Regions from separate parts of the Streptomyces hypolithicus genome, predicted to be linked through region 2. Evidence: predicted binding sites of a transcription regulator. Region 2 holds the regulator's gene; the other holds the start of a gene.
What was found. Region 2 encodes HrcA, which represses chaperone genes, less so after heat shock. Its sites were predicted from a motif close to TTNGCACTCNGNNNNNCNGAGTGCNAA; they were not measured.
Positions count from the first base shown of each region.

Region 1: a site for HrcA is predicted at 5,474-5,500, ahead of ACU6WZ_RS16890 (FmdB family zinc ribbon protein). Genes of this name have one in related genera too.

Region 1 covers NZ_CM128811.1:3,552,837-3,567,668, reverse strand. Annotated here, with positions in the region: gene ACU6WZ_RS16905 (penicillin acylase family protein) at 1-2,023, opposite strand, end outside; gene ACU6WZ_RS16900 (potassium/proton antiporter) at 2,225-3,730, shown strand; gene ACU6WZ_RS16895 (MFS transporter) at 3,985-5,253, shown strand; gene ACU6WZ_RS16890 (FmdB family zinc ribbon protein) at 5,512-5,853, shown strand; gene ACU6WZ_RS16885 (S-methyl-5'-thioadenosine phosphorylase) at 5,943-6,776, shown strand; gene ACU6WZ_RS16880 (hypothetical protein) at 6,970-7,500, shown strand; gene mscL (large conductance mechanosensitive channel protein MscL) at 7,591-8,115, shown strand; gene ACU6WZ_RS16870 (hypothetical protein) at 8,123-8,350, opposite strand; gene ACU6WZ_RS16865 (P1 family peptidase) at 8,433-9,530, shown strand; gene ACU6WZ_RS16860 (DUF6227 family protein) at 9,840-10,580, shown strand; gene ACU6WZ_RS16855 (MFS transporter) at 10,921-12,453, opposite strand; gene ACU6WZ_RS16850 (helix-turn-helix transcriptional regulator) at 12,517-13,497, shown strand; gene ACU6WZ_RS16845 (sigma-70 family RNA polymerase sigma factor) at 13,613-14,632, opposite strand.
Region 2 covers NZ_CM128811.1:4,213,933-4,228,764, reverse strand. Annotated here, with positions in the region: gene ACU6WZ_RS19945 (ribonuclease Z) at 1-410, opposite strand, end outside; gene ACU6WZ_RS19940 (histidine triad nucleotide-binding protein) at 503-862, opposite strand; gene ACU6WZ_RS19935 (16S rRNA (uracil(1498)-N(3))-methyltransferase) at 1,149-1,892, opposite strand; gene ACU6WZ_RS19930 (nitronate monooxygenase) at 1,889-2,971, opposite strand; gene dnaJ (molecular chaperone DnaJ) at 3,137-4,270, opposite strand; gene hrcA (heat-inducible transcriptional repressor HrcA) at 4,271-5,287, opposite strand; gene ACU6WZ_RS19915 (MBL fold metallo-hydrolase) at 5,473-6,252, shown strand; gene ACU6WZ_RS19910 (DUF3097 domain-containing protein) at 6,321-7,151, shown strand; partial or broken gene ACU6WZ_RS19905 (Uma2 family endonuclease) at 7,153-7,722, opposite strand; gene hemW (radical SAM family heme chaperone HemW) at 7,823-9,055, opposite strand; gene ACU6WZ_RS19895 (SpoIIE family protein phosphatase) at 9,176-11,209, opposite strand; gene ACU6WZ_RS19890 (AMP-dependent synthetase/ligase) at 11,391-13,280, opposite strand; gene lepA (translation elongation factor 4) at 13,511-14,832, opposite strand, start outside.

The sequences.
Region 1 (14,832 bases), 660 kb from region 2:
CCTCCAGGAGCTTCTGCGTCTCCCGGACGTTCGGGTCCGACACGTCGATCTTCAGCAGGTGGGGCGTGAGCAGCTTGGCGATCTCGCTGCTGTTGTCCATCTGCATGGTGCGCATGTCGTCGGTGGAGATCTTGCCGCCGTCGGCGATCTTCGACTCGATGAGGTCGGTGATGCGCTGGCTGCGGGCGCCGTAGCCCCAGTCCTCGGTGAGGAGGTAGGGGTACTTCTCCTTGTCGATCACGGCCTGGTTGGCGGTGACGATGTAGCCGCGCTTCGGGTTGTACTCGTACGGCAGCTCGGCCTGCGGGATGTAGCCCTTCCAGCGGTTGCGGGGGTCCCAGCCGGCGGTGGGCATTGCGCCGTCTCCGCCGGCGCTGCGCACCGGGATGCGGCCGGGCGCCTGGTACCCGATGTTGCCGGCCGTGTCGGCGTAGATGAGGTTCTGCGAGGGGACCTCGAAGTGGGCGGCGGCGGCCCGGAAGGACTTGAAGTCCGTGGCGCGGTTCAGCTCGAACACGGCGTCCATGGACTTGCCGGGCATCAGCGCGGTCCACTTCAGTGAGACCCCGTAGCCGTCACCGCGGTCGGGAGCGGCGTTGTCCACCGGCGCCTTCTCACCGACCGTCCCGAGTTCGCCGCTCCGGTCGGAGAGCAGCGGGCCGTTGCCCGTGGAGCGGACCGTGATCTTCTTCGACTCGCCGCCGGCGACCTTGATGGTCTCCTCGCGGGTGGTGAAGGTCTTCTCGCGGCCGTCGTAGAGGTAGCTCTCGCCGGTGACCTTCTCCAGGTGGAGGTCGGTGACGTCAGCGCCGAGGTTGGTGAAGCCCCAGGCGATGCTCTGGTTGTGGCCGATGACCACGCCGGGCATGCCGGAGAAGGTGTATCCGGCGGTGTCGTACTGGCAGGTGCTGGAGACCTTCCGGCAGTGCAGGCCCATCTGGTACCAGAGCGAGGGCAGCTGGGGCGCGAGGTGCGGATCGTTCGCGAGCAGTGGCTTCTTCGTCGTCGTGTACCGGCCGGCGACGACCCAGGAGTTGGAGCCGATGCCGCTGCCGTTGGGGCCGAAGAGGGCGGGGATCTCGTCGAGGGCGTCGGAGATGCCGGCGAGCTGGGACTGGATGCCCTGGGAGGCGCCGGCGGCGCTGTTGGCGGTGCCGGTGCCTGCTGATCCGGTGCCCGTACCGGTGCCTGCTGATCCGGTGCCGGTGCCCGCGCCCGTCCCCGTGCCGTCGTCCGTCTCAGTGGCCGAGGCGGACGGGTCGTACTTCTTCGTCGCCTTGTCGAGCGCGCCCTCCTGGACGACCGGCTTGTTGCGGTCGTACGGGTAGGCCGGGTACAGGTCCTTGATCTGCTCCGGGCTCAGCCGGCTCGTCATCAGCGAACGGTCGATCTCTTCCTGCATGTTGCCGCGCAGGTCCCAGGCCATCGCCTTGAGCCAGGCCACCGAGTCGACGGGCGTCCACTTCTCAGGCTTGTAGTCGTTGACGAAGCCCAGTGCGGCGTACTCGACGGAGATGTCCTTGCCGTCGCGGCCCTTCAGGTAGGAATTGACTCCGGCCGCGTACGCCTGGAGGTACTTCTTCGTCTCCGGGCTCAGCTTGGTGTCGTATTCCTTCTGCGCGACCTGACGCCAGCCGAGCGTGCGCAGGAACGCGTCGGTGTCCACCTGGTCGGCGCCGAACATCTCGGAGAGCCGGCCCGACGTCATGTGACGGCGGACGTCCATCTCGTAGAAGCGGTCCTGAGCCTGGACGAACCCCTGGGCGCGGAAGAGGTCTTCGTCGGTGTCCGCGTAGATCTGCGGAATGCCGTAACTGTCGCGTTTGACTTCGACCGGGTTGGTAAGGCCGTCGAGTTTGAGCGATCCCGTGGTCTGCGGGAAAGAGGCGCGGACCGTACTGATGCTCCAGTACGTGCCGTAGCCGACACCCGCGACGAGGGCCAACACCAGCACGATCACGAGCAGACGGGCGCGACGCCCCTTCTTCTTCTTGCCGGAAGAGGCGGTGGTGTTGGCGGGCATCGCTGTCCTTCGAGGGGCAGGGTGGTCCTGGAGTGCTGGAGCAACCATAGGCGCAGCGCTCTCGGGCCTTGGACGCGGTGTCTCCATCGGTGATCGTACGGGCGATCGAACGCGTCAAGGAAACGTAAAAGATTAGGTAAGGTAACGAAGTACCGGCCGCCGGAGGAACGATCCGGCAGGCGCGCGCGGAAGGAACGGCCACTGACTGTCCACGAGCTCAACGAACTCCTGCTCATCTGCTCGCTCGTTCTTCTCTTCGCCGTCGCGGCTGTGCGCATCTCCTCCCGGAGTGGGCTGCCAAGCCTGCTGCTCTATCTCGGGATCGGCGTTGTCATAGGCCAGGACGGCATCTTCGACGTCCAGTTCGACAACGCCGAGCTGACCCAGGTGATCGGCTATGCCGCACTGGTGGTGATCCTGGCCGAGGGCGGCCTGGGCACGAAGTGGAAAGAGATCAAACCCGCATTGCCCGCCGCGGCGGTCCTGTCGACCGTCGGCGTCGCGGTGAGCGTGGGCATCACGGCGGCCGGGGCGCACTATCTGGTCGGGCTGGACTGGCGGCAGGCACTGATCATCGGTGCGGTCGTCTCGTCGACGGACGCCGCCGCGGTCTTCTCCGTCCTGCGCAAGGTCCCGCTGCCCTCCCGCATCACCGGTGTGCTGGAAGCCGAGTCCGGCTTCAACGACGCCCCCGTGGTGATCCTGGTGGTCGCCTTCTCGACGGTCGGTCCGGTGGACAGCTGGTACGTCCTGATCGGCGAGATCGCCCTGGAACTGGCGATCGGCGCGGGCATCGGCCTCGCCATGGGCTGGCTCGGCGCGTTCGCGCTGCGCCGTGTGGCGCTGCCCGCGTCCGGCCTCTACCCGATCGCCGTGATGGCCATCGCTCTGTCGGCGTACGCCGCGGGAGCCATCGCGCACGGCAGTGGCTTCCTCGCCGTCTATCTCGCCGCGATGGTGCTGGGCAACTCCAAGCTGCCGCACTGGCCGGCCACCCGCGGGTTCGCCGACGGGCTCGGCTGGATCGCCCAGATCGGCATGTTCGTGCTGCTCGGCCTGCTGGTGACGCCGCACGAACTGGTGACCGACTTCTGGCCCGCCGTCGTCGTCGGGCTGGTACTCACCATGGTGGCGCGGCCCCTGGAGGTCATGGTCAGCCTGGCGCCGTTCCACATCCCGTGGCGCGAGCAGGCCCTGATGTCGTGGGCCGGGCTGCGCGGTGCCGTACCCATCATCCTGGCGACCATTCCGCTGGTGTCCGAAATCGAGGGCAGCGACCGCATCTTCAACATCGTCTTCGTGCTGGTCGTCGTCTACACGCTCGTCCAGGGGCCGACCCTGCCCTGGGTCGCGAAGCGGCTGCGGCTTGCCACCGATCCGTCGGAGGCCGCCGACCTGGGCATCGAGTCGGCGCCGCTGGAGCGGCTGCGCGGGCACCTGCTGTCGGTCGCCATCCCCGAGAAGTCGAGGATGCACGGGGTGGAGGTGGCCGAGCTGCGGCTGCCGCACGGGGCGGCGGTCACCCTCGTCGTACGGGACAAGACCAGCTTCGTGCCCCTGCCGACGACCGTGCTGCGGCGCGGTGACGAGCTGCTGGTGGTGGCCACCGATCCGGTACGCGACGCTGCCGAGCGGCGGCTGCGGGCCGTCGGGCAGGGAGGAAAGCTGGCCCAGTGGCTGGGAACCGGCGGCCCGAGTTCCATTTGATCGCAGGCGGTGTGACCCATTCCGCAGGTATTCACAGGCACTTCCGGAGCGATGCCCTGTAGCATGAAGGTCTATTGATCGACCAACTCTGTCTGAAGCAGAGCTGGCGCGACCGCACGGCGGCCGGCCCCCTCACAGTGGGTGCCCCGGTATCTACCGCCGGTTCTGCGCAAGAGGACAGCTCTCGGCTGCTCCCGCACGCACACACCCGCGTGCACAGGGGAGAGCCACCAGGCGGCAGAAAGGCAAGGACCGTGTCAGACACGGTCACCACTCCCCGCCCGGGTTATGGCCAACTGCTCCGCATCCCTGGAGCCTGGACGTACCTGTTGCCCGGCTTCCTGGCACGGCAGCCCTTCGCGATGCTGACGATCGGCATCGTGCTGCTCGTACAGCACACCACCGGTTCGTACGCGAGCGCCGGCGTCGTCGCGGCCGTCACCGGCGTTTCCATGGCACTGTTCGCGCCGCAGAGCGGAAAGCTGGCCGACCGTTTCGGCCAGAGCGCCGTGCTGATTCCCGGCGTACTGCTGCACACCACCTCGGTTGTCGCGCTGACTGCCCTGGCGCTCGCGGGCGCCCCGATGTGGGCACTGTTCGTCGCGGCCGTTCCCACCGGTGCCTCCGTTCCCCAGATCGGTCCGATGGTGCGGGCCCGCTGGGCGGCGAAGCTCGAGGGCTCGCCGCTGATGTCGACCGCAGCTGCCTTCGAGTCCGTGACGGACGAGTTCACCTTCGTCGTGGGTCCGGTGCTCGCGACCGCTCTGTGCACCGGCGTGCACCCCGCGGCGGGACTGATCGCCGAAGCCACGCTGACCCTGGTCGGCGGCCTGTTCTTCGCGCTGCAGCGGCGTACCCAGCCGCAGGCCGGTCTGCTGTCCGCGGCCGGCGGACCGCGCGTCTCCGCACTGTCCGTACCGGGCGTGCGGGTGCTCGCGGTGGCGTTCCTCGGCATCGGCGCGGTCTTCGGGGGCATGCAGGTCTCCCTGACCGCGTTCTCCGAGGAGATCGGCAACCCCGGTGTGAACGGACTGCTCTACGGAACGTTCGCGGCGGGCAACATGCTCGCCGGTATCGCCTGCGGCGCCATCGCCTGGAAGGTCGGCCCCCGCCGCCGGCTCCTGGCCGGATACGCCGCCCTGACCCTGGCCGCCTCCGGCCTGTGGGCGGTGCACTCCGTGCCGCTGCTCGCCGGGCTCGGCCTGCTGGTCGGCCTGTGCATCGCGCCCGCGATGATCACCGGCTACACGATGGTGGAGACCCTGGTGCCCGCATCGGCGCGTACCGAGGCCTTCACCTGGCTGACCGGCGCCGTCGCGCTCGGCCAGGCAGCGGCCGTCACGGTCGCGGGACAGCTCGTCGACTCGGGCGGCGCGAGCACCGGCTTCCTGGTGCCGCTGGCGGGCACCACGCTGGCCCTGGTCACGCTGGTGGCGCTGCGTTCGCGGCTGACATCGGCCCGCGTGACCCACGTGGTCACGCGCGGCACGGTCCACCGCGATCTTGTCGCGGTCAGCAATTGACGCACTCAGACACAGTCAGCCGTGGCCGCCGTCCGTTCCGTCTACACGTCTCGTCTTCTCCGCGCGGAATACGTCACTGTGCGTCTCCGCCGCAGGGTTGCGGCGGCTTCTCACTTGGGCCCATCGGGCCCTCGTCACGGCCGAGCCCTGACCGCTGCCCGCAGGCAGGTGACGAACGTTACTCCGGTCGCCCGCCCGCAAGAGCTAGTATGGACGTTTGTTAGCACTCAACGAGTGAGAGTGCCAGGAGGATGACAAGTGCCGACGTATCAGTACCAGTGCACCGAGTGCGGCGAAGGCCTAGAGGCGGTGCAGAAATTCACCGATGACGCACTGACCGTGTGCCCCGGTTGTGAGGGACGCCTGAAGAAGGTGTTCTCCGCGGTCGGCATCGTCTTCAAGGGTTCCGGGTTCTACCGGAACGACAGCCGCGGCTCCTCGTCGAGCAGCACGCCGGCTACGTCGTCCGCGACAGCCGGAGCGTCGTCCTCGCCCTCGGGCTCCGACTCGAAGCCGGCCGCCCCGTCGAAGAGCTCCAGCGGCTCCAGCGGCTCGTCGTCGAGCTCTTCCAGCTCTTCGAGCAGCACCTCGGCCGCCTAGGCCCACTGTTTTCCCGCAGTCGCAGCAGGACCTCGCCGTTTCCGACGGCGGGGTCTTCGGCGTTTTAGCGTCCCGATACTGTGACCGCCATGGCGAACGCAGAGATCGGTGTGATTGGCGGCTCGGGCTTCTACTCCTTCCTGGAGGACGTGACCGAGGTCGAAGTGGACACTCCGTACGGGAAGCCGAGCGACTCGCTCTTCCTCGGTGAGATCGCCGGACGGCGGGTCGCCTTCCTCCCCCGCCACGGGCGCGGCCACCACCTGCCGCCGCACCGCATCAACTACCGCGCCAACCTGTGGGCCCTGCGCTCGGTCGGCGCACGCCAGATCCTCGGACCGTGCGCGGTGGGCGGGCTCCGGGTCGAGTACGGGCCGGGCACGCTGCTCGTACCGGACCAGCTGGTGGACCGCACCAAGGCGCGCACGCAGACGTTCTACGACGGTGAGACACCGGTCGACGGGACGCTGCCCAACGTCGTTCACCTGACGTTCGCCGACCCCTACTGCCCCGAGGGGCGCAGGGCCGCGCTCACGGCGGCGCGCGGGCGGAAGTGGGAGCCCGTGGACGGCGGGACGCTGGTCGTCGTCGAGGGGCCTCGGTTCTCGACGAGGGCAGAGTCGCGGTGGCATGCGGCGGCGGGCTGGTCGGTGGTCGGCATGACCGGTCACCCCGAGGCGGTGCTCGCCCGGGAACTGGGGCTCTGCTATACGTCGTTGGCACTGGTCACGGACCTGGACGCCGGGGCGGAGACGGGCGAGGGCGTCTCGCACGAAGAGGTGCTCAAGGTGTTCGCCGCGAACGTGGACCGCCTGCGCGACGTGCTCTTCGACGCGGTGGCGGGGCTGCCGGCCGACGCGGCCCGCGACTGCCTGTGCGCCCACGCGCTCGACGGCCTCGACACCGGGATCACGCTTCCCTGACGGGTGAGCAGGTTGTCCACAACCCGCGGTCCGTCCACAGGCCGCGACGGGATCGGGACGGACCGTGGATCGTGAGGGGTGTTCAGCCGGGACCGAACGCCCGGACCTCCCACCTTTGGCGGTGATCGCCGTGTCTCTCCCTGCCCGCGTCTCCACACCTCCCCCGCCGGTGCCCGGCCCCCCACCCTGCCCCGTGCCCGAGTTCGCTCCGCTGCGGGTGCGCGGCGGCAAGCACCGGCTGCGGCGCGCGGTGCGCCGCAGGAAGCGGGCGATGGCGGCGGGGCTCGCGATGGGCGCGGCCGCGCTGGCCGCCTCGGGCGCCCGGGACTTGGGGCGTACGGGCGCGGCGCAGCCGGCGGCGGTCGCGGCGCCGCAGCGCGAACACCGGCCCGTGGAGCGGGTGGATCAGGTGGGCGGAGTGGACCGGGTGGACCTGGTGTCCGCTCCGGTACGTATCGCGGACGCGGCGACCGTGCGGTTGCTGCGCCGGGGCGACCGCGTCGATGTGATCGCGGCCCCGGGCACTCCTGCGGCGGGCGGCGGCGGATCACCGGAAGCCCGGGTCGTGGCTGCCGGCGTCCGGGTGGCCGACGTACCGCAGGCGCGGGGAGCGCTGGGAGACGGCGGCGGCGGCGCTCTGGTCGTGCTGTCCGTCCCGAGGAACATGGCCGCGGCGCTGGCCGGTGCGGGTGCGACGTCCCGGCTGGCGGTGACGCTGTGCTGACCATCGATTGGACAGGGGCGCCGGTTGCTGCCTTAGGTTTCGGAGGATTCGGTTCCACCCCCGGTACACGCGAAGAGAGGCTCATTTTTCGTGAGCGAGGAGAAAGAGGGCGTACTGGCAGGCTTCAAGGCCTTCCTGATGCGCGGCAATGTGATCGACCTGGCAGTCGCGGTGGTCATCGGCGCCGCGTTCACCGGCGTGGTGAACTCGATCGTCAAGGGCGTGATCAATCCGCTGGTCGGCGCGTTCGGCACGAAGGACCTGGAGAAGTACAGTTCCTGCCTCAAGCAGCCGTGCGAGACGAATGCGAACGGCGTGATGCAGGGCATCCCGATCATGTGGGGACTGGTCCTCAGCGCGACCCTGAGCTTTCTGATGACCGCAGCGGTCGTCTACTTCCTCATGGTGCTGCCGATGTCCAAGTACCTGGCCAGGCAGGCCGCGCGGAAGAAGGCGAAGGAGGCCACCGTCGAGATGATGGAGGTCACCGAGATCGAACTGCTGAAGGAGATCAGGGACGTGCTGGTCGCGCAGCGGGGCTCCGGGAGCGACGGTGGGCCGGGGCGCGACGGTGGGGCTGGGGCAGACGGTGGGCCGGGGCGCGGGGGCGTGTAGCCGCGGCTCAGATGTGGTGCGGCGGCTTCTCGTCGAGGAAACGGGCGAGGTCGGCCGCGCTGCCACCACCGCCGCCACCAGGCCGCTCACCCCACCCGCGGTCCGTGTCGTCCGCCGACTGCTCTTCCAGCGGATCGCCGAAGTCCAGCGCCGGTTTCGGCCTCGGCTTGCGCTCGGCCTGCCGCTCGGACGTCTGCTCCGGATCTCGCGGTCCGTGGGTGGGGGCGGTGCTCATGCTTCCAGGGTACGGCGGCCGGACAGGCGATGAACCAGATGACGAGTCGTTCCCGAGTCGTTCCCGTGATACGCACGGACGCATGGACTCACTGGGACAGCGTTCGACTCCGGCAGCCGACGCCCTGACCGACGTGACCGGGCTGCGGGTCGGGCACGCCCGCGTGGATAGTGGGCTGTCGCTGAGCGGCACCACGGTCGTACTGGCACCCGACGGCGGGGTGGTGGCCGCCGTGGACGTACGGGGCGGGGGCCCGGGCACCCGCGAGACGGACGCGCTGGATCCGCGCAACCTGGTGCAACGCGTGGACGCCGTCGTCCTGACGGGTGGCAGCGCGTACGGGCTCGATGCCGCCTCCGGGGTCATGGCCTGGCTGGAGGAACAGGGCCGCGGTTTCCGCGTCGGACCCGATCCGGCGCAGGTCGTGCCGGTGGTGCCGGCCGCCTGCCTCTTCGACCTGGGGCGCGGCGGCGACTGGCGGGGCAGGCCCGACGCGGCGACCGGTCGCGCCGCTGTCGAGGACGCGGCCCGCACGGCCGATGGGGCAGCCGTGGCGCAGGGCGGGGTCGGCGCCGGGACGGGCGCAGTAGTGGGCGCGCTGAAGGGCGGGGTCGGCACGGCCAGTACCATCCTCGCGTCGGGAGTCACCGTCGGCGCGCTCGTGGTTGTCAACGCCGCGGGGTCGGCGGTCGACCCGCTGACGGGCGTTCTGTACGGGAGCTGCTTCCAGGGGTACCTCGACTACCCGCCCCCGGCCGTGCACGAGGCGGCGATGCGCGCGATGGCCGAGGCGCGCGAAGAGACGGAGCGGCGTGCGGCGAGTTCCGCGCGCCCCCCGCTGAACACCACGCTCGCCGTCGTCGCCACGGACGCAGAACTCACCCGCGCGCAGGCCCAGAAGCTCGCCGGTAGCGCCCACGACGGCCTCGCCCGCGCCCTGCGCCCCGTACATCTACTGACCGACGGGGACACCGTCTTCGCCCTGTCCACGGGGACGCGGCCGCTGTTGACCAGCGCCCCCGAGCCCGCCTTCGCGGCCTACGCGGGTGCGAGCGCCCTGAATGAGGTGCTCGCGGCCGGTGCGGACACGTTGACCCGTGCCGTGGTGAAGGCCGTGCTGGCGGCCAAGGGGGTTGACGGGCCGGGCGGTGTTTTCCCGGCGTACCGGGACCTCTACTGACTTACGGCCTGGTGCGCGATAGGGGGCGGATCAGCCCGCGGCGTCGGATGCGGTGCATCGCAAGGCGGCGGAGCGTCCTCATAGCGGAGCTATTAGGGCGTTTCGCCAACGCGGCGAGGTGCCGTAGCCGGCGCCGCGGGCCCGTCCCCTATCGCGCACCAGGCCGTTAGGGGCGCGACGAGTTGCCAATGGGGGCGCGGGAACCTCACGTACGCCCCCTTCGTTTTCCTCAACCCGGCGACGTTGTCAGACCCAGGGGCTACGTTGAGCACTCACCACGTAACAAGCGGCGACGGCCTGGAGAGACCCTTGAGCGATCCGTACGAGACAACCGAGGAGCACCTCGAGGGACTCCTGGGGCGCGCACTCAACTCGTTCGACCTGCCCGACGCGACCGTGGAGCGGCTCGAGTCGGCGCTGGCGCACAACACTTCACTGCACTCTTCGCATCACACGGCGGGGCTGCACCGCGAGACGTTCAAGCACGCGTTCCTGCTTTCCGACGGAAGCACGCTCCTCCTGTGGGAACTCGCGTACAACGCGGGTCGCGACGCCGGCACGCGGCACGAGCTGTACGCGGAGGCCGCTGACGTGCGGCTGGCCGCGTCCCGGCTGGCGCGGCCGAGCAGTGGCGAGGACTCGTTCGAAGCCGACCTCGAAGCCGACCTGGAGGTGCTGGCGACGCTCATGGCGACGCGTCCCCTCGCCCTCCCGCGCGTCTTCGTTCCGGACAACTCCGCCGACCACGCCCGCCGGGTGCTCCGCCGCGCCGAGAACGCGGACCGCCCCGACGCCGACATCGCGCGGCGCCTGAGCGGCGCCACCGCCCACCAGATCACGCAGGCGTTCGGCCGGCAGTGCAGCGCCGACGGCCGGGACGCCGGAGTCACGCTGTATGAGCACGCGTTCCTGCTGCGCGACGGGAGCGAGCTCAGCCTCTGGGAGGTCGAGCACACGGCGACGCCGGACGGGCGCCACATGTGCGAGGTGTACGGGGCGGAGCACACCGCGCGCGAAGCGATGGAGCTTCGGGCGTCGCGGGTGCGGTGAGCGCGGGGGCGCGGGTCGGCGGGGGCGCGTGGGCGCGGCGGGGGCAGGTTGCGCTGGGTTGGGGGCGGGCATCGGGGCGCTGGGCTCTTGCGGTGCGGGCGCGTGTGCGGGGGCCTTGGGGTCGGTGCCGCGCCGGGGCGTCTCCTCGGGTGTCGAACGTTCGGGTAGATCGCCTTGTTCGGGGTGTTTGCGTTCGACACCCTGCGGGGAGCGCCCCGACGTGTCCCCTCCCGGCACCTCGGCACGCGACGCCGGGAGATTCGCGCAGCGTGGGTGCAGGTGAGCTTACGACTGCGGCGCCCGTGCCTGCGGGCACGGGCGCCGCACTGTGGACGCTGGCTCAGGGGGTGAGCACCGGCTCCTTGGTGAGCGGGTCGCCGGCCGCCGCCTCGCCCTCGATCCCGGCCTTCGGCCGCGCCGGAAGCGCGAACATCAGGCAGAAGATGACCACCAGCACCGCCGTGGACCACCACAGCGCGTTCTGGAACGCGTTCACGAAGGCCATGCCCACTTCGGTCGGCGCCAGCCGGTCGTCGATCACGCCGAAGAACACGACGGACACCAGGCCCAGACCCAGCGCATTGCCCGTCTGCGTCATCGTGTTGATCAGCCCGGACGCCGAACCCGCGTGCTCGCGCGGCACGTCGGACAGCACCGCGTCCGTCAGCGGCGCCACGATCAGGCCCATGCCGACGCCCATCACGGTGAGCGGCAGCGCCATCTGCCAGGCGTGGATGGCCGTGCCGTACCGGTCGGCCTCCCAGATGTAGAGCAGCAGTCCGCACGCCATCAGCAGCGCGCCGGCCTGCAGGACCTTGCGGCCGAAGCGCGGGACGAGCTGCTGCACGGAGATGCCTGCCGCGACCGAGACCGCGATGGAGAACGGGATGCCGGTGACGCCGGCGCGCAGCTCGCTCCAGCCGAGCCCGATCTGCATGTACAGCGTCCAGACCAGGAAGAAGATGCCCAGCGCCACACCGAACGTCAGCTGCACCGCGATGCCGGCGGCGAAGCTCTTGACCTTGAACAGGGAGAGTTCGACGAGGGGCGAGCCGTCCTTGCGCGCCTTGTAGCGCTCGTACACCACGAAAAGCGCGAAGACCGCCAGGCTGGCGACCATCGAGATGTGGCCCCACAGCGGCCAGTCGAGTTCCTCGCCGCGCGTCAGCGGGAAGATCAGCATCAGCAGGCCGAGCGTCGCGAGGGCGACGCCGATCAGGTCGAGGCGCAGCGCCTTGGGGGCCTTGGACTCACTGATGAAGCGGCTGCCGAGGATCAGGCCGGCGATGCCGACGGGCAGGTTGATGAGGAAGATCGGCCGCCATTGGAGACCGAAGAGGTTCCATTCGGTGAGCAGCGCGCCCAGCAGCGGACCGGAGACCGCGCCGAGGCCGACGACGGCGCCGAATAGCCCGAAGACCTTGCCCCGCTCGTGCGCGGGGAAGGTGGCGTGGACGATCGATAGGACCTGCGGCACCATCAGCGCGGCCATCGCGCCCTGCAGGATGCGGGAGGCGACGAGGATTTCCGGGTTCCCGGCGAAGCCGCAGAGCGCGGAGGCCAGTGTGAAGCCGCCGATACCGATCAGGAAGAGCCGCTTGCGGCCGTAGATGTCGCCCAGCCTGCCGCCTGTGATCAGCCCGGCAGCGAAAGCCAGGGCGTACCCCGCGGTGATCCACTGGATGGCGCTGAAGGTGGCACCCAGGTTCTGCCGGATGCTCGGGATCGCGATGTTGACGATCGTCACGTCGACCAGGTCCATGAAGGCCGCGGTCATGACGATGGTGAGCGCGAGCCACCGTCGGCGGTCGGGTGCACCGGCTCGGGGCCCGGCTTCCTCGGTCTGCTCGGACGGCAGGGGTGTTGAAGTCATAGGAACGACGCTAGACCCCATGTAGGACAGAACATGACCCAATTACCCGGCATCCTGGGAGGCATGACGACGGACACACCAGCCCGGCTGCTGCAGCTGCTGTCGCTGCTCCAGACGCCCCGCGAATGGCCCGGCAGCGAACTCGCGGAGCGTCTGCAAGTCAGTCGGCGCACCGTGCGCCGCGACATCGACCGGCTGCGCGAGCTGGGTTATCCCGTGCAGGCGACGATGGGCGCGGACGGTGGCTACCGGCTGGTGGCCGGCAAGGCCATGCCGCCTCTGGTGCTCGACGACGAGGAGGCCGTCGCCATCGCGGTGGGTCTGCGGGCGGGAGCGGGCCATGCGGTGGAGGGGATCGAGGAGGCCTCGGTACGGGCGCTGGCGAAACTGGAGCAGGTGCTGCCGTCCCGGCTGCGCCGCCAGGTGTCCGTGCTTCAGGCCGCCACCATCCCGCTGACCAGCGGTGACGGCGCGAGCATCGACCCTCGTACGCTCACGGTCATGGCGGGGGCGGCCACCGGGCAAGAGCGGTTGCGGTTCGCCTACCGGTCGGGGGACGGCTCCGCGTCCAAGCGGTTGGTCGAGCCTCACCGGTTGGTCAGCACGGGCCGACGCTGGTACCTCGTGGCATACGACATGGACCGGGAGGCCTGGCGGACCTTCCGGGTCGACCGGGTCAGCGAGCCTTTCCCCACCGGGGCACGCTTCACGCCCAGGGGTCTGCCGAGCGGGAACGCGGCGGAGTTCATCCGGCAGTCGCTGAACCGGTTCCAGTCGCAGTACCGGGTGGTGGCGACCTTCGAGGCGCCGGCCGAGTTCGTCGCGGCCCGGCTGTCGGACTCGCTCGGCACCCCTGAACCGGTCGCGGGCGAGCGCGGCAGGTGCCGGCTGGACGTGCTGTCCACCGACTCCATGGAGTGGGTGGGACTACGACTGGCCCTGGTGGACTGCGAGTTCTCGGTGTCCGAGCCGCCGGAACTCATCGGCTTCCTGGCCGACCTCGGCGGCCGGGTCACCCGCGCGAGCGCCCCTCGGGAGCCGTAGCGGACGCGGTGACGCGGGTGGGGTGGGGGTTACGGGGAGTGGGGGGAGCCCCGGCGCTGGGGGGGGGTGCGCCGGGGCTCGGCCCTCGGAAGACACGTACCTCGGATCGGGCCGGTTATGCGACCGCGTCGAAGCCCGTGTCGTGAGCCATGCGCTTGAGGTCCATCAGGGCGTGCTTCTCGATCTGCCGGATCCGCTCGCGCGTGAGTCCGTGCTGCTTGCCGACCTCGGTCAGGGTCCGCTCCCGGCCGTCCTCAATGCCGTACCGCATGCGGATGATCGAGGCCGTGCGCTCGTCGAGCCTGGCTATGAGGTCTTCGAGTTCCTCGCTGCGCAGCAGCGAGAGCACCGACTGCTCGGGCGACACCGCCGAGGTGTCCTCCAGCAGGTCACCGAACTGGGTCTCGCCCGCGTCGTCGACCGGCATGTTCAGCGACACCGGGTCGCGCGCCCAGTCCAGCACGTCGCTGACGCGCTCGGGCTTGGCGTCGAGCTCGGCGGCCACCTCGGCGTACTCCGGGTCGCGGCCGTGCTCGCGGTTGAACTCCCGCTGCACGCGCCGGATACGGCCGAGCTCCTCCACCAAATGGACGGGGAGCCGGATGGTGCGGGACTGGTCGGCGATGGACCGGGTGATCGCCTGCCGGATCCACCAGGTCGCGTACGTCGAGAACTTGAAGCCCTTCGCGTAGTCGAACTTCTCGACGGCGCGCACCAGGCCCGCGTTCCCCTCCTGGATCAGGTCCAGCAGGGGCAGGCCGCTGCGTGGGTAGCGGCGGGCTACGGCGACGACGAGGCGGAGGTTGGAGCGTATGAACAGGTCCTTGGCGCGCTCGCCGTCGGCGACCAGCGCCTCCAGCTCCTCACGGGTGGCGCCGCCTTCCCCGCCCTCACCCTCGGCGGCGTCCGACGTCACTGCCTTGTCCAGGATCTGCTGCGCGTACACCCCCGCTTCGATGGTCTGCGAGAGGTCGACTTCCTTGGCGGCGTCGAGCAGGGGCGTCCGTGCGATCTCGTCGAGATACATGCCGACGAGATCGCGGTCGGCGATCTCCCCGCCCACGGCGCGAACGCTGCGTACCCCGCCGGACCCGCTTACGGCGGTCTGACGACGGGCGACGGCACGGGTTGCCATGCGTGCTCCCTTGCGTAAGTAGGTCGCGATTGGTTGGCTGCCGGACTCCCTTCGGGTGCCCCGCCTCCGATGGAAACAACGACTGGAATCCGGACAGAATTCCCACGGCGCGTAATCTTTTCGTGATCTTGCAGTACCCTGTCGGCCGCCGAGGGGTGATCTATCGGCCAGCAGAAGCCGGAGTGCAGGTCGGGCGGCCA
Region 2 (14,832 bases):
CGGGCGTCGAGGACGTACGAGGGCCCGGTGGCCAGCGGCCCGTCGGCGGCGACCGGCGCCTCGGTCAGCAGGACCGTCTCGCGGTAGGCGGTGGCGTACCGCAGGCGGTCGAAGAAGCGCTGACCGCTCGCCGGGTAGTGCGCGGTGACGGGGTGCGGGACCCGGTCCAGGTTGATGCGCTGGATCACGCCGGCCAGGCCGAGTGAGTGGTCGCCGTGGAAGTGGGTGACGCAGATCCGGTTGATGTCGTGCGCGGCCACCCCGGCGCGCAGCATCTGGCGCTGGGTCCCCTCGCCGGGGTCGAAGAGGATGCCCTCGCCGTCCCAGCGCAGCAGGTAGCCGTTGTGGTTGCGGTGCCGGGTGGGGACCTGACTCGCGGTGCCGAGGACCACCAGTTCTCGTACGGACACGTGCTCTGCCTTGTCTGCCGCGACTTGTCTGCTCGACCTGTCTGCCTCGACTTGCCTGATTCGGCTTGTCTGGTTCGGCTTGTCTGTTCGGCTTATCCGGGGGGCCAGGCGAGCCCGCGGCCGCCGAGGACGTGGGCGTGCGCGTGGAAGACGGTCTGGCCGGCTCCGGAGCCGGTGTTGAAGATCACGCGGTACCCGGTGCCGTCGATCTTCTCGTCGGTGGCGACGCGGCCCGCCTCGGCCAGCACGTCCGCGAGGATCTGCGGCTCGGCGGCGGCGAGCGAGGCGGCGTCCGGGTGGTGGACCTTGGGGATGACCAGGACGTGCGTCGGGGCCTGGGGGTGGATGTCGCGGAACGCGACGGTGGTGTCCGACTCACGGACGACGTCCGCCGGCACGTCTCCTGCGGCGATCTTGCAGAACAGGCAGTCCGCCTGAGGTTGTCCCGCCATGGTTCTGGTCTCCTGGGTTCAGGCTGATCTTGATCTGCCGATCAAGTATGGCCGCATGCTATCCGCCGTGCGTGCTGCGGCCCTTGGGCGCGGCCGCCGCAGGCGCAGGGTAACGGCCTGGTGCGCGATAGGGGGCGGATCAGCCCGCGGCGTCGGATGCGGTGCATCGCAAGGCGGCGGAGCGTCCTCATAGCGGAGCTATTAGGGCGTTTCGCCAACGCGGCGAGGTGCCGTAGCCGGCGTCGCGGGCCCGTCCCCTATCGCGCACCAGGCCGTAAGCGGGGCCTCAGGCCCAGCGGCCCGTGCGGCCCAGCAACAGGGCCGTCGCCGCCGTGCCGGCCGTGGACGTACGCAGGACGCTGCGCCCCAGCCGGTACGGTTTCGCGCCCGCGGCGGCGAACACCGCCAGCTCGTCCGGCGACACGCCCCCCTCAGGGCCGACGACCAGCACGAGGGAGCCCGCGGCCGGCAGGCCTGCGGTGGCGAGCGCCTCACTGCCCACCGTCGGGTCCTCGTGCAGGACGGCCGCGAAGTCCGCCGTGGCCAGAAGCGCCGCCACCTGTTTGGTCGTTGCCGCCTCCGCGACTTCGGGAAAGCGCAGTCGGCGCGACTGCTTGCCGGCCTCGCGCGCCGTGGCCCGCCACTTGGCGAGCGCCTTCGCGCCGCGCTCCCCGCGCCACTGCGTGATACAGCGCGACGCCTGCCACGGCACGATCACGTCGACGCCGGTCTCCGTCATCGTCTCTACGGCCAGTTCGCCTCGGTCGCCCTTGGGCAGCGCCTGTACGACGGTGATACGGGGCGCCGGCTGCGGCTCCGCCGTGACGTCCCGCACCTCGACGACGAGCCGGTCCTTGCCCTCGGCCGCGAGCACCACCGCGGCTGCGCCCGCCCCGAGGCCGTCCGTCAGGACGACGTCCTCACCCGCGTGCAGCCGCTTCACGGACACCGCGTGCCGGCCCTCGGGCCCTTCGAGTACGTACGGCCCCTTCGCCGGTACGGCGTCGACGACGAAGACCGGCGCCGTCACGCCGCACCGCCCGCGCCGCGCAGCGCCAGCGCGGAGCGGGCCGCGTCGGCCTCCGCGGCCAGGACCTCGACGAGCTGCCCGGCCGGCAACTCCCGCGCCAGCCGGTGCCCCTGCCCGGCCCACAGCGCCATGCCCTGCGCGTCGCCCGCCTTGGCCGCTGCCTTGCGCAGGCCGGAGGTGATGTGGTGCACCGCCGGATAGGCGGCGGGGGCGTACGGGCCGTGCTCGCGCATGAAGCGGTTGACGAGGCCGCGGGCGGGGCGGCCGGAGAACGCCCGGGTGAGTTCGGTGCGTACGAACAGCGGGTTGGTCATGGCCTGCTTGTGCAGGGCGTTCGCACCCGACTCGGGGCAGACCAGGAACGCCGTGCCGAGCTGTGCCATGTCCGCGCCGAGCGCGAGCACCGCGCTGATCTGCGTGCCGCGCATGATGCCGCCCGCGGCGACGATCGGCAGCTGCACGGTCTCGCGGATCAGCGTGACGAGGGAGAGCAGGCCGATGCCGGTGTGGTCGCTCTGCGGGTCGTCGCGGTGCGTGCCCTGGTGGCCGCCGGCCTCGATGCCCTGGACGCACACGGCGTCGGCGCCGGCCCACTGGGCGGCCTGGGCCTCTTCGGGGGTGGTGACCGTGACGACGGTGACGGTGCCGGCCTTGGCGAACGCGTCGAGGACGGGCCTGGCGGGGCAGCCGAACGTGAAGGAGACCACGGGGACGGGGTCGTCGATGAGGATCGCGAGCTTGGCTTCGTAGCCGTCGTCGGAGGAGTTGTCCGACTCGCCGAGCGGGGTGTCGTACCAGCCGGATTCGCCCGCCAGCTGATTGCGGTAGACGTCGATGGACGCGGGGTCGGCGTGAGCGGGCTGCGGCATGAAGAGGTTGACGCCGAACGCGTGGGCGGTGAGGCCCCGCAGCTGCTTGATCTCCTCGTACATGCCGTCGGCGGTCTTGTACCCGGCGGCGAGGAACCCGAGGCCGCCGGCCTCGGCGACGGCAGCGGCGAGCTGAGGACTGGAGGCGCCACCCGCCATGGGGGCCTGCACGATCGGATAACGGCAGAGATCGGTCAGTGCGGAGGACATGAACGCATAGTTTCATGCCCTCCGCGGTGCGCCGAATCCCACTCCCCCGGGGCTCCGCCCCGAACCCCGGTCCTCAAGCGCCGGACAGGCTGGTTTCCCGTCAGCGCCCGTTGGCTGCATCTCCCGGGGACAACCCCCGGACCCCGGGCCGGCGACTCGGCCGCGTCAGCGCCCGTTGAACGCGTCCTTCAAGCGGGAGAACAAGCCCTGCTGCCCGGGTTGGAACTGCCCAGTGGGCCGTTCCTCGCCGCGGAGCTTGGCGAGCTGGCGCAGGAGGTCCTCCTGCTGGGGGTCCATCTTCGACGGGGTCAGCACCTCGACGTGCACGATGAGGTCGCCGCGCCCGCCGCCGCGCAGGTGCGTGATGCCGCGCCCGTGCAGCGGGACCGACTGGCCGGACTGCGTACCGGGCCGGATGTCGATGTCCTCCATCCCGTCGAGCGTCTCCAGCGGGCACTTCGTGCCCATCGCGGCCGCCGTCATCGGGATGGTGACCGTGCAGTGCAGATCGTCGCCGCGCCGCTGGAACACCGCGTGCGGCGTCTCGTGGATCTCGACGTACAGGTCACCGGCGGGGCCACCGCCCGGGCCGACCTCGCCCTCGCCCGCGAGCTGGATGCGGGTGCCGTTGTCGACACCGGCCGGGATCTTGACCGTGAGCGTACGGCGCGAGCGCACCCGTCCGTCGCCCGCGCACTCCGGGCACGGCGTGGGTACGACCGTCCCGAAGCCCTGGCACTGGGGACAGGGCCGCGACGTCATGACCTGGCCCAGGAAGGACCGGGTGACCTGCGAGACCTCGCCACGGCCACGGCACATGTCGCAGGTCTGCGCCGAGGTGCCGGGGGCGGCACCCTCGCCGCTGCACGTCGTACACACGACGGCCGTGTCGACCTGGATCTCCTTGGTCGTACCGAAGGCCGCCTCGTTGAGGTCGATCTCCAGACGGATCATGGCGTCCTGGCCGCGGCGGGTGCGCGAGCGCGGGCCGCGCTGGGACGCCGTACCGAAGAAGGCGTCCATGATGTCCGAGAAGTTCCCGAAGCCGCCCTGGCCGAAGCCGCCGGCTCCGCCGCCCGCCTGCGAGAGCGGGTCGCCGCCGAGGTCGTAGACCTGCTTTTTCTGCGGGTCCGACAACACCTCGTACGCGGCGTTGATCTCCTTGAAGCGTTCCTGCGTCTTGGGATCGGGATTCACGTCCGGGTGGAGCTCACGCGCCAACCGTCGGAATGCCTTCTTGATCTCGTCCTGGGAAGCGTCGCGGCGCACGCCGAGTACGGCGTAGTAGTCCGTGGCCACTTACGACTCCGCCAGGATCTGTCCGACGTAACGTGCCACTGCGCGTACCGCTCCCATCGTTCCGGGGTAGTCCATGCGGGTCGGTCCGACCACGCCGAGTTTTGCGACTGCTTCGTCGCCCGAACCGTAGCCGACTGCGACGACGGACGTGGAGCTCAGCCCCTCATGGGCGTTCTCATGCCCGATTCGTACGGTCATGCCTGAGTCCGTGGCCTCACCGAGCAGCTTGAGGAGCACGACCTGCTCCTCCAGCGCCTCCAGCACGGGCCGGATGGTGAGGGGAAAATCATGCCCGAAGCGCGTCAGATTGGCGGTGCCGCCGATCATCAGCCGCTCCTCGGTCTCCTCGACCAGGGTCTCCAGGAGGGAGGCCAGGACCGTCGTGACGGTCCCCCGGTCCTCCGCCTCGAAGGAATCGGGGAGGTCCTGCACCAACTGCGGTACGTCCGCGAAGCGGCGCCCCACGACCCGGCTGTTGAGCCGGGCGCGCAGGTCCGCCAGGGACGTCTCGCCGAAGGGGGCCGGGCAGTCGATCATGCGCTGTTCGACCCGTCCGGTGTCCGTGATGAGCACGAGCATCAGGCGGGCGGGCGCCAGCGACAGCAGCTCCACGTGCCGCACCGTCGACCGGGTCAGCGACGGGTACTGCACGACGGCGACCTGCCGGGTCAGCTGCGCGAGCAGCCGCACCGTACGGGCCACGACGTCGTCGAGGTCGACCGCCTTGTCCATGAAGTTCTGGATGGCGCGGCGCTCGGGCGACGACAGGGGCTTGACGCCGGCGAGCTTGTCGACGAACAGGCGGTAGCCCTTGTCCGTCGGAATGCGCCCGGCGCTGGTGTGGGGCTGCGCGATGAAGCCCTCGTCCTCCAGGACGGCCATGTCGTTGCGGACGGTGGCCGGGGAGACGCCGAGCTTGTGGCGCTCGGTGAGCGCCTTGGAGCCCACCGGCTCCTCGGTGCCCACGTAGTCCTGGACGATGGCGCGCAGCACCTCGAGTCTGCGTTCGCTGAGCATCGCGCACACCTCCAGCTGTCGGTCGTCGGCTTCTGCCTGGCACTCGCTGCGGGGGAGTGCCAGCAGTCTCCCGAGTCAGTGTACGGCGGTGGGGTGCACCCCTAGCAAGGGGCGGCAGGTCACGGTGTCGCACGAAGGACCTGTTCAGCGGGCGCGGGGGTGGGGGGCGGGACTAGCGTCGGAGTATGGACGTGCGGTGGGAAGAGGCAGGCTGGGAGCGGCTCGCGGCGGGTGTCGGGCGGCGGCGCATGCCGCTCTGGGACGCCACGGTCGGCCTGGTGGCGGGGGGCGAAGGGGCCGGCGGCGGGGCGCTGCTGATCGATACCGGGGCGACGCTGCGCGAGGGCGCGGAGCTGCGCGGGCAGGTGCAGCGCCTACTGGCGGACCTGAGCCCACCGAGTCCTCATGGGGCCGGGCGAAGAGTGACGCATATCGCTCTCACGCACCCCCATTTCGATCATGTCCTGGGGACGGCGGTGTTCGCGGGCACGCAGGTGTACGGGGCGGTGGGCGTCGGCGAGCTGCTGCGGCGGGACCGGGACGCCCTGCGTGACGACGCGGTCCGGCACGGGGTGGACGCCGGGGCGGCGGCGGAGGCGGCGGATCTGCTGGTGGCGCCGCACCACGCGGTGTGCGGCGAGTGGACGCTGGACCTGGGTGGCGGCCGACAGGTGCTGCTGGCGAACGTCGGACCGGGGCACAGCGGACACGACCTGGCGGTACTGGTACCCGGCCTGGCGCCGGGCGACCCCGAGGTGGTCTTCTGCGGCGACCTGGTCGAGGAGTCGGGGCCGCCCCAGGCCGGCCCGGACGCCCACCCGTCGCACTGGCCGGCGGCCCTGGACCGGCTGCTGGAACTGGGCGGCGAGAACGCGGCGTACGTGCCGGGGCACGGGGCGGTGGTGAACGCGGCCTACGTCCGCGCGCAGCGGGACGCGCTGGCGGCGCGTGCGGGGGTGGCGTGACGGGGTGGTGCGACGGGGTGGCGTGACGCGCTGTTTGGCGGGGTGTGCGACGGGCCACAATGGCCCTCATGCGCAGCCGACAGTACGGGCCGGACCTCACTCCCCCGTGGAAGAAGACCGCACCCGCTCCCGAAGTCCCCGCCGAGGCCGATCTTGTCGTGGAGGAGGTCACCACCGGGTTCTGCGGGGCGGTGATCCGCTGCGAGAAGACGGCGCAGGGCCCGGTCGTGACCCTGGAGGATCGTTTCGGCAAGCACCGGGTGTTCCCGATGGAGGCCCGCGGCTTCCTCCTGGAGGGCCGTGTGGTCACGCTGGTACGCCCCGACGCCGCCGCTCCCGCCCCGACCCGCCCGGCCCGTACTGCGTCGGGCTCGGTGGCGGTTCCGGGGGCGCGGGCGCGGGTGGCGCGGGCGGGCCGTATCTACGTCGAGGGGCGTCACGACGCGGAACTGGTCGAGCGGGTGTGGGGCGACGACCTGCGCATCGAGGGCGTGATCGTCGAGTACCTGGAGGGCATCGACGACCTCCCCGCGATCGTCGCGGACTTCGCCCCGGCGGCCGACGCCCGCCTCGGCATCCTGGTCGACCACCTGGTCCCCGGCTCGAAGGAGTCCCGTATCGCCGCGCAGGTCTCGGACGCGAGCGTCCTGATCGTGGGCCACCCGTACATCGACGTGTGGGAGGCGGTGAAACCGTCCGCCGTCGGCATCGAGGCGTGGCCGAGGGTCCCGCGCGGCCAGGACTGGAAGACGGGCGTGTGCCGGGCGCTGGGCTGGCCGGAGAACACCGGGGCGGCCTGGCAAGCGATCCTGGCGTCGGTGCACTCCTACCGGGACTTGGAGCCAGCTCTGCTGGGGCGGGTGGAGGAACTGATCGACTTCGTGACGATCGAGAGCTGAGCTATCGGGGGCCGACCGGGGGCAGGGTGGGAAATTCCGCGGTGTCGAGCGTGACACCGAGTGCGTCGAGAGGGACCTGCTCGCCGAACTTGCTGGTGCGTTCCGTGCGGTAGTTGGCTTGTTCGCCACTGCCCACGGGTTCGGTGAGCACGACGCACTTGGCCTCGAAGGGATCGATGATCAAGTAGACCGGCACACCACCGGCCGCATAGATCGACCGCTTGACCACATAGTCGCGGTGCGGGCTCGTCTTCGACACAACCTCGACCAGCAGCGTTACCACTTCGGAAGGCAGAAGCCGCCCGGACTCGGGGCCCGCACCGCGTTCCAGCACCACGAGGTCCGGCTGCGGCTCGCTGGTCTCCGCGAGGATGCCGATGTCCTAGGTCTGGAGGCGCTGCCACTGTTCGCGAGGAAACCCGTCCTGCACAATCTCGACGATTCGATTGTGGACCAAGTCCGGCCCGGCCATCATCACGATTTCCCCCCGCAGTAGCTCCACCTTGACGCCTTCGGGAACTTCGAGGTTCTCGAAGAGATGGGTCATCCGGTGGTCATCCACAGTGGTCATCTCCGGGCCCTCCACATCGCGCCGCGTTCCGTGGCGGCAGCCTAGGAACAGGGTAAGCAGGCCCGCAGCGGGATGGCAGGGCTTCACTCTCGCGAGCGATTCAGTCCACCAGGTCCCGCACCACCGCGTCCGCCAGCAGCCGCCCCCGCAGCGTCAGCACCGCGCGCCCCTCCCCGTACGGCCCGGGGTCCAGCAGCCCGTCCGTCAGCGCCCGCTCCGACGCGGCGAGGCCCGCAGGAGCCAGCAGCGACAGGGGGCAGCCGTCGGCGAGGCGCAGTTCCAGCAGGATCCGCTCCACGCGCCGGTCCTCCGCCGGGAGGATTTCGCGCCCCGCGCCCGGCGACCGCCCGTCGCCCAGCGCCTGCGCGTACGCGCCCGGGTGTTTGACGTTCCACCACCGCACCCCGCCCACATGGCTGTGGGCGCCGGGGCCCGCGCCCCACCAGTCCGCCCCGCGCCAGTACAGCTCGTTGTGCAGGCAGCGGGCGTCGGCCGACGTGGCCCAGTTGGAGACCTCGTACCACTCGAAGCCCGCCGCCGAGAGCGCGGACTCCGTCATCAGGTACCGGTCCGCGTGCACGTCGTCGTCCGTCATCGGGACCTCGCCCCGTCTGATCCGGCGGGCGAGCTGCGTGCCCTCCTCCACGATCAAGGCGTACGCGCTCACGTGGTCGGGGCCCGCCCCGATCGCCGCGTCCAGCGACGCCTGCCAGTCCGCGTCGGACTCCCCCGGCGTGCCGTAGATGAGGTCCAGGTTCACGTGCTCGAAGCCCGCCGCCCGCGCTTCGGCGACGCACGCTTCGGGGCGGCCGGGTGTGTGCGTACGATCCAGGATCTTCAGGACGTGCTGCTTCGCGCTCTGCATCCCGAACGAGACCCGGTTGAAGCCGCCGGCCCGCAGCGCCTCGAGGTACGACGGATCCACCGATTCCGGATTCGCCTCGGTGGTGATCTCCGCGTCGTCCGCGAGCCCGAACTCGTCGCGGATCGCCCCCAGCATCCGTACGAGATCACCGGCGGCCAGCAGGGTGGGCGTACCCCCGCCGACGAAGACGGTCCGTACCGGGCGGGGATCGTCGCCGAGGACCTTGCGGGCCAGGCGCACCTCTTCGATCAGCGTGTCCGCGTAGTTGTCGCGCGAGGCCAGCGCACCGCCCGAACCGCGCAGCTCGGTCGCCGTGTAGGTGTTGAAGTCGCAGTAGCCGCACCGAGTGGCGCAGTACGGAACGTGCAGGTAGAAGCCGAGCGGCCGCTCCGCCGCGCCGGCCAGGGCGTGCGACGGCAGCGCCCCGTCGTCGGGCATGGGCTCACCGTCGGGCAGAACTGAAGGCATACCCCCATTGTCACAGCTCCGGACATCACGGCTCCGGACACACCGCCCGGATCGTTCGTCGTACCGCCCGCAGCGCCGCGACCCCCGCAGCCAGGCCCCGCGCCGGTCGCCCCCGCGGCCTCAGACCGCCTGGAGGACCAGCAGCGCCACGTCGTCGTCCGGTGGGATGGGCGAGAAGTCGTGCACCTCGCGCATGATCCGTTCGGCGACGCCCTGCGCGCTCAGTCCCGCGCACCGCCCGAGCGCCGCCGCCAGGCCGTCCGCGTCGTCGAACATCCGCAGACCGGAGCGCCGCTCCGTCACCCCGTCCGTGACGCACAGCAGGGTGTCACCGGCCCGCAGTACGAAGGTCTCGCTCTCGTACGTCACGTCGTCCACGACCCCGAGCAGCATCTGGGGGACGGCGGCGGGTCGTACGCTGCCGTCCGGCCGCAGGACGAGCGGGAGCGGGTGCCCGGCGCTCGCCAGTGTGCAGCGCACCCCGCCGCCGTCGGCCGCGGCGAGCGGGACCAGTTCGCCGTACAGGAGGGAGAGGAAGCGCGGCTGCGGCGGCCCCTCCAGCCCGCCGAATCCCCCCGCGAGCCCGACACCGGCACCGGCACCGATTCCGGCGACCCCGGCACCGGCCGGCCCCGGCAGCCCCGTCACCCCGGCCGCCGCCTCCACCGCCGCCATCCTGGCCGTCGCCTCCGCCGCTTCGACCGCGTCGTCGAGCAGCAGCCCGTTCAGCCGCCCGAGCACCTCCCCCACCGCCCGCCCCTCGCGGGCGAGCAGCCGCAGCCACGGCCTGACGAGGCCGGTGACGACCGCCGCCTCGGGGCCGCTGCCCTGGACGTCGCCGAGCGTGAAGGACCAGCGGCCGCTCGCGCCGGGGAAGACGTCGTAGAAGTCGCCGCCCGCGACACCCTGCCCGCGCGGCTCGTACACCAGGGCCTTCTCGACGCCCGGGATGTCGGCCATCTGCCCCGGCAGCAGGGCGCGTTGCAGCACCCGGCTGATGGTGGCCTGCCGGGTGTACTGGCGGGCCGCGGCGACGGCGAGTGCGACACGGCGTACGAAGTCCTCGGTCAGGCCGGTCACTTCGTCGGGCATCCGCGTCGTCCCGGCCCGGCCCAGCATCAGCGTCCCGAGGCCGCGGCCGCCCGCGGCCAGCCGGTACGCGACCGCCGCACCTCCGCCGTCTTGGACATCACCCCCTGCCGGCTCTTCCGGCGGGTCCGCGCCCGGCCACGGCACCGGCACCGGGCCGCCGCTCGCGGAGTCCGCCGCCGGCGGCTCCTTCTCGACGCGGCGGCGCAGCTCCTCGACGCCGGCTTCGCGCTGGTGCCAGACGTGGGCGAGCCGGGGCGCCGCGCCTTCCTCCTCCAGCCACACGGCGCACCAGTCGGCGAGCCGGGGCACCAGGAGCTGCGCGGCGAGCGCCGCGATCATGTCCTCGTCGAACTGGCCGGTCAGCAGGTCGGAGGCCTCGGCCAGGAAGGACAGCGCGCCCCGGTTGATCCAGTCGCTGTCGTATTCGCGGTACTCGCGGTACTCGCGGTACTCGCGCGCGGACCGCTGCGGCTCGGGAGCGAGATCGGGCGCGGCCGCCGCGGGGGATGCGGCGGGCGCGGAGCCGGCGGGCAGGACAGGACGCCCCGGCTGCGCGCCGTCGAGGCAGACGCGCGCCCAGACCGTCTTGAGGCCGCTGCGGTAGGTGACGCCCCAGGACGCGGAGAGCGCGGCCACCAGACGCAGCCCGCGCCCGAACTCGTTGCCGCCCACGGCGGGGTTGCTGTCGGGTTCGCCTCGCAGGGCGCGGGCGGGGTGGTGGTCGGAGACCTCGACGACCAGGGCCGCGGGGTCCTCGTCGCGCGCCTCCTCCAGATGGCAGACGAGTTCGACGTCGGTCCCGGCGTGCACGACCGCGTTGGTGACCAGTTCACTGACGATGATCACCGCGTCGTCGGCCGTCCGGTCGGTGAACGCGATCGTCTGCGGCAGCCCGAGCCCGGTCCATTCCGCGAGCGCGGCCCGCACGAACCGGCGCGCGGCAGCAGGGGCGAGCGGATTCCCGGGCAGGCTCGCGCAGGTAGCCGACTGGCCGTCAGGAAGCCCTGCGGTCAGATGCGTTGCGCGGTAGGTGGACTTCCGCTGCCTCGGAATGGACGCCACAGTGCGACTCCCGGTCGGTTCTCTCGAATGCGCCCCGAATGCGCCCCCGACGACACCGACAGAGTGACAGAACGAGTCCACCCATAAGCAAGAAGTAACCGAAGTCACGCACGGAAATGGCCGGGCGGGCGGAACCATACGGCACTTTCGTGCGGTTCCGCCCGCCCGGCCCGCCGCTTCGTCACGCCTCGCGCGAGCCCGCGTACATGTCCTCGATCAGATTCTTGTACTCGCGCTCGACCACCGGCCGCTTGAGCTTGAGGCTCGGGGTCAGCTCGCCGTGCTCGATGTCCAGGTCGCGTGGCAGCAGGCGGAACTTCTTGATGCTCTGCCAGCGCTGCAGGCCCTCGTTGAGCTGCCGCACATAGCCGTCGACGAGCTCCAGCGTCTGCGGCGCGGCGACGATCTCGGCGTACGACTTGCCCTCCAGGCCGTTGTCCTTGGCCCAGCCCAGGATCGTCGGCTCGTCGAGCGCGATCAGCGCGGTGCAGAAGTTACGGTCCGCGCCGTGCACCAGGATGTTGGAGACGAACGGGCACACCGCCTTGAACTGGCCCTCGACCTCGGCCGGCGCGATGTACTTGCCGCCCGACGTCTTGATGAGGTCCTTCTTGCGGTCCGTGATCCGCAGGTAGCCGTCGACGGACAGCTCGCCGATGTCCCCGGTGTGGAACCAGCCGTCCGACTCCAGGACTTCCGCGGTCTTCTCGGGCTGCCCGTGGTAGCCCTGCATGATGCCGGGGCCCCGCAGCAGGATCTCGCCGTCGTCCGCGATACGTACCTCGGTGCCGGGAAGCGGCTTGCCGACCGTGCCGGTGCGGTAGGCCTCGCCCGGGTTCACGAAGGAGGCGGCGCTGGACTCGGTCAGCCCGTAACCCTCCAGGATGTGGATGCCCGCGCCGGAGAAGAAGAAGCCGATGTCGGGTGCGAGCGCCGCCGAACCGGAGACGCAGGCGCGCAGGTTGCCACCGAAGGCCTCGCGGATCTTGGCGTAGACGAGGGTGTCGGCGACCTTGTGCTTCGCGGTCAGGGCGAAGGGCGCGGAGGCCGTGCCCGTACGCCGGAAGTTGTCCTGGCTGACCTTCGCGTACTCGCGGGCGACCTCCGCCGCCCACTGGAAGATCTTGTACTTGGCGCCGCCGCCGGCCCGTGCCTTGGCCGCGACGCCGTTGTAGACCTTCTCGAAGATGCGCGGCACGGCGGCCATGTAGGTCGGCTGGACCACCGGCAGATTCTCGATGATCTTGTCGACGCGGCCGTCCACGGCGGTGACGTGCCCGACCTCGATCTGGCCCGAGGTCAGCACCTTGCCGAAGACGTGCGCGAGCGGCAGCCAGAGGTACTGCACGTCCGAGGCCGTGATCAGGCCGGTCGCGACGGTCGCCTTGGCCATGTACGACCAGCAGTCGTGCTCCAGGCGTACGCCCTTGGGCCGGCCCGTGGTGCCCGAGGTGTAGATCAGCGTCGCGAGCTGGCCGGAGGTGATCGCCGCCACGCGCTCGACGACGGCCTGCGGGTGCTGCGCCAGGTGCGCCGCTCCGCGTGCCTCCAGGTCGGCGAGCGAGAGGACCCAGCCCTCGGGGTCGCCCTCGGCCGGTTCGGCGCCCTGGGGGTCGATGACGACGACATGGGCGAGGTTGGGCAGGTCGGCGCGCTTCTCGCGGGCCTTGGCGAGCTGCGCGGCGTCCTCGGCGATCAGGACGCGGCTCTCGGAGTCGGCCAGGATGTAGGCCGACTCCTCGGCGTTGGTCGACGGGTAGACCGTCGTCGTCGCGGCGCCCGCGCACATCACGCCGAGGTCGGCGAGGATCCACTCGACGCGGGTGTTGGAGGCGAGGGCGACCCGGTCCTCAGGATGCAGGCCCAGGGTGATCAGGCCGGCGGCGACGGCGTACACCCGCTCGGCGGCCTGCCCCCAGCTCAGCGACTTCCAGGCGTCGGGGCCCTGCCCCGACGCGGCCGGTACGGGATACCGGTATGCCTCACCATCGGGCGTGGCAGCCACGCGCTCAATGAAGAGGGCCGCAACCGACGGCGGCCGGTTCTCGATCAAGGTCTGTGTGTCGCTCACGACGTCCTCCGGGCCTGCGGCATCCTGCACGGCTGGCTGGTATTTAACTGGCGAGTAACCTTCGAGTCGTGATCAGAGTAAAGCGCACGCGGCCGGGGCGTAAGAGTCTGCGGCTCGCGGCTTCATAACAGAACGGACCCGCCGCGCCCCGGCACACCCCGGTACGCGAAAAGCGCCCGTCCGGGATACGGAGGGCGCTTCGCGCGTGCCGCACGGCCTGGTGGCGGCTGCTACTTCTTGGACTTGCCGCCGCCGGAGTCGTCGCTGGACAGCACGGCGATGAAGGCCTCCTGCGGGACCTCCACACTGCCGACCATCTTCATCCGCTTCTTGCCTTCCTTCTGCTTCTCCAGCAGCTTGCGCTTACGGGAGATGTCGCCGCCGTAACACTTGGCCAGGACATCCTTGCGGATGGCGCGGATGGTCTCGCGGGCGATGACCCGGGAGCCGATGGCGGCCTGGATGGGGATCTCGAAGGCCTGCCGCGGGATGAGCTCCCTGAGCTTCGCCACGAGCCGCACGCCGTACGCGTACGCCGCGTCCTTGTGCGTGACGGCGGAGAAGGCGTCGACCCGGTCGCCGTGCAGCAGGATGTCGACCTTGACGAGGGCGGCGGACTGCTCGCCGGTGGGCTCGTAGTCCAGGGAGGCGTAACCGCGCGTCTTGGACTTCAGCTGGTCGAAGAAGTCGAAGACGATCTCCGCGAGCGGCAGCGTGTAGCGGATCTCGACCCGGTCCTCGGAGAGGTAGTCCATGCCGAGCAGCGTGCCGCGACGGGTCTGGCAGAGCTCCATGATCGCGCCGATGAACTCGCTGGGGGCGAGGATCGTGGCCCGCACGACGGGCTCGTACACGTCCGAGATCTTGCCCTCGGGGAACTCGCTCGGGTTGGTGACCGTGTGCTCGCTGCGGTCCTCCATGACCACGCGGTAGACCACGTTGGGCGCGGTGGCGATCAGGTCGAGCCCGAACTCGCGCTCGAGGCGCTCGCGGATCACGTCGAGGTGCAGCAGGCCGAGGAAGCCGACGCGGAAGCCGAAGCCGAGCGCGGCGGAGGTCTCCGGCTCGTACACCAGGGCGGCGTCGTTGAGCTGGAGCTTGTCGAGGGCCTCGCGGAGGTCGGGGTACTCGGAGCCGTCCAGCGGATACAGACCGGAGAAGACCATCGGCTTCGGGTCCTTGTAACCGCCCAGGGCCTGGGTGGCGCCCTTGTGCAGGGAGGTGATCGTGTCACCGACCTTGGACTGACGGACGTCCTTCACGCCGGTGATGATGTAGCCCACCTCGCCGACGCCGATGCCGTCGGCCGGGGTCATCTCCGGCGAGGAGACACCGATCTCCAGCAGCTCGTGGCTCGCGCCGGTGGACATCATCTTGATGCGCTCACGCTTGTTGAGCTGCCCGTCGATCACACGTACATAGGTGACGACGCCCCGGTACGAGTCGTACACCGAGTCGAAGATCATCGCGCGGGCGGGGGCGTCGGCAACGCCCACCGGGGCCGGCACGTCCCGCACGACCCGGTTGAGCAGCGCGTCCACGCCGATGCCGG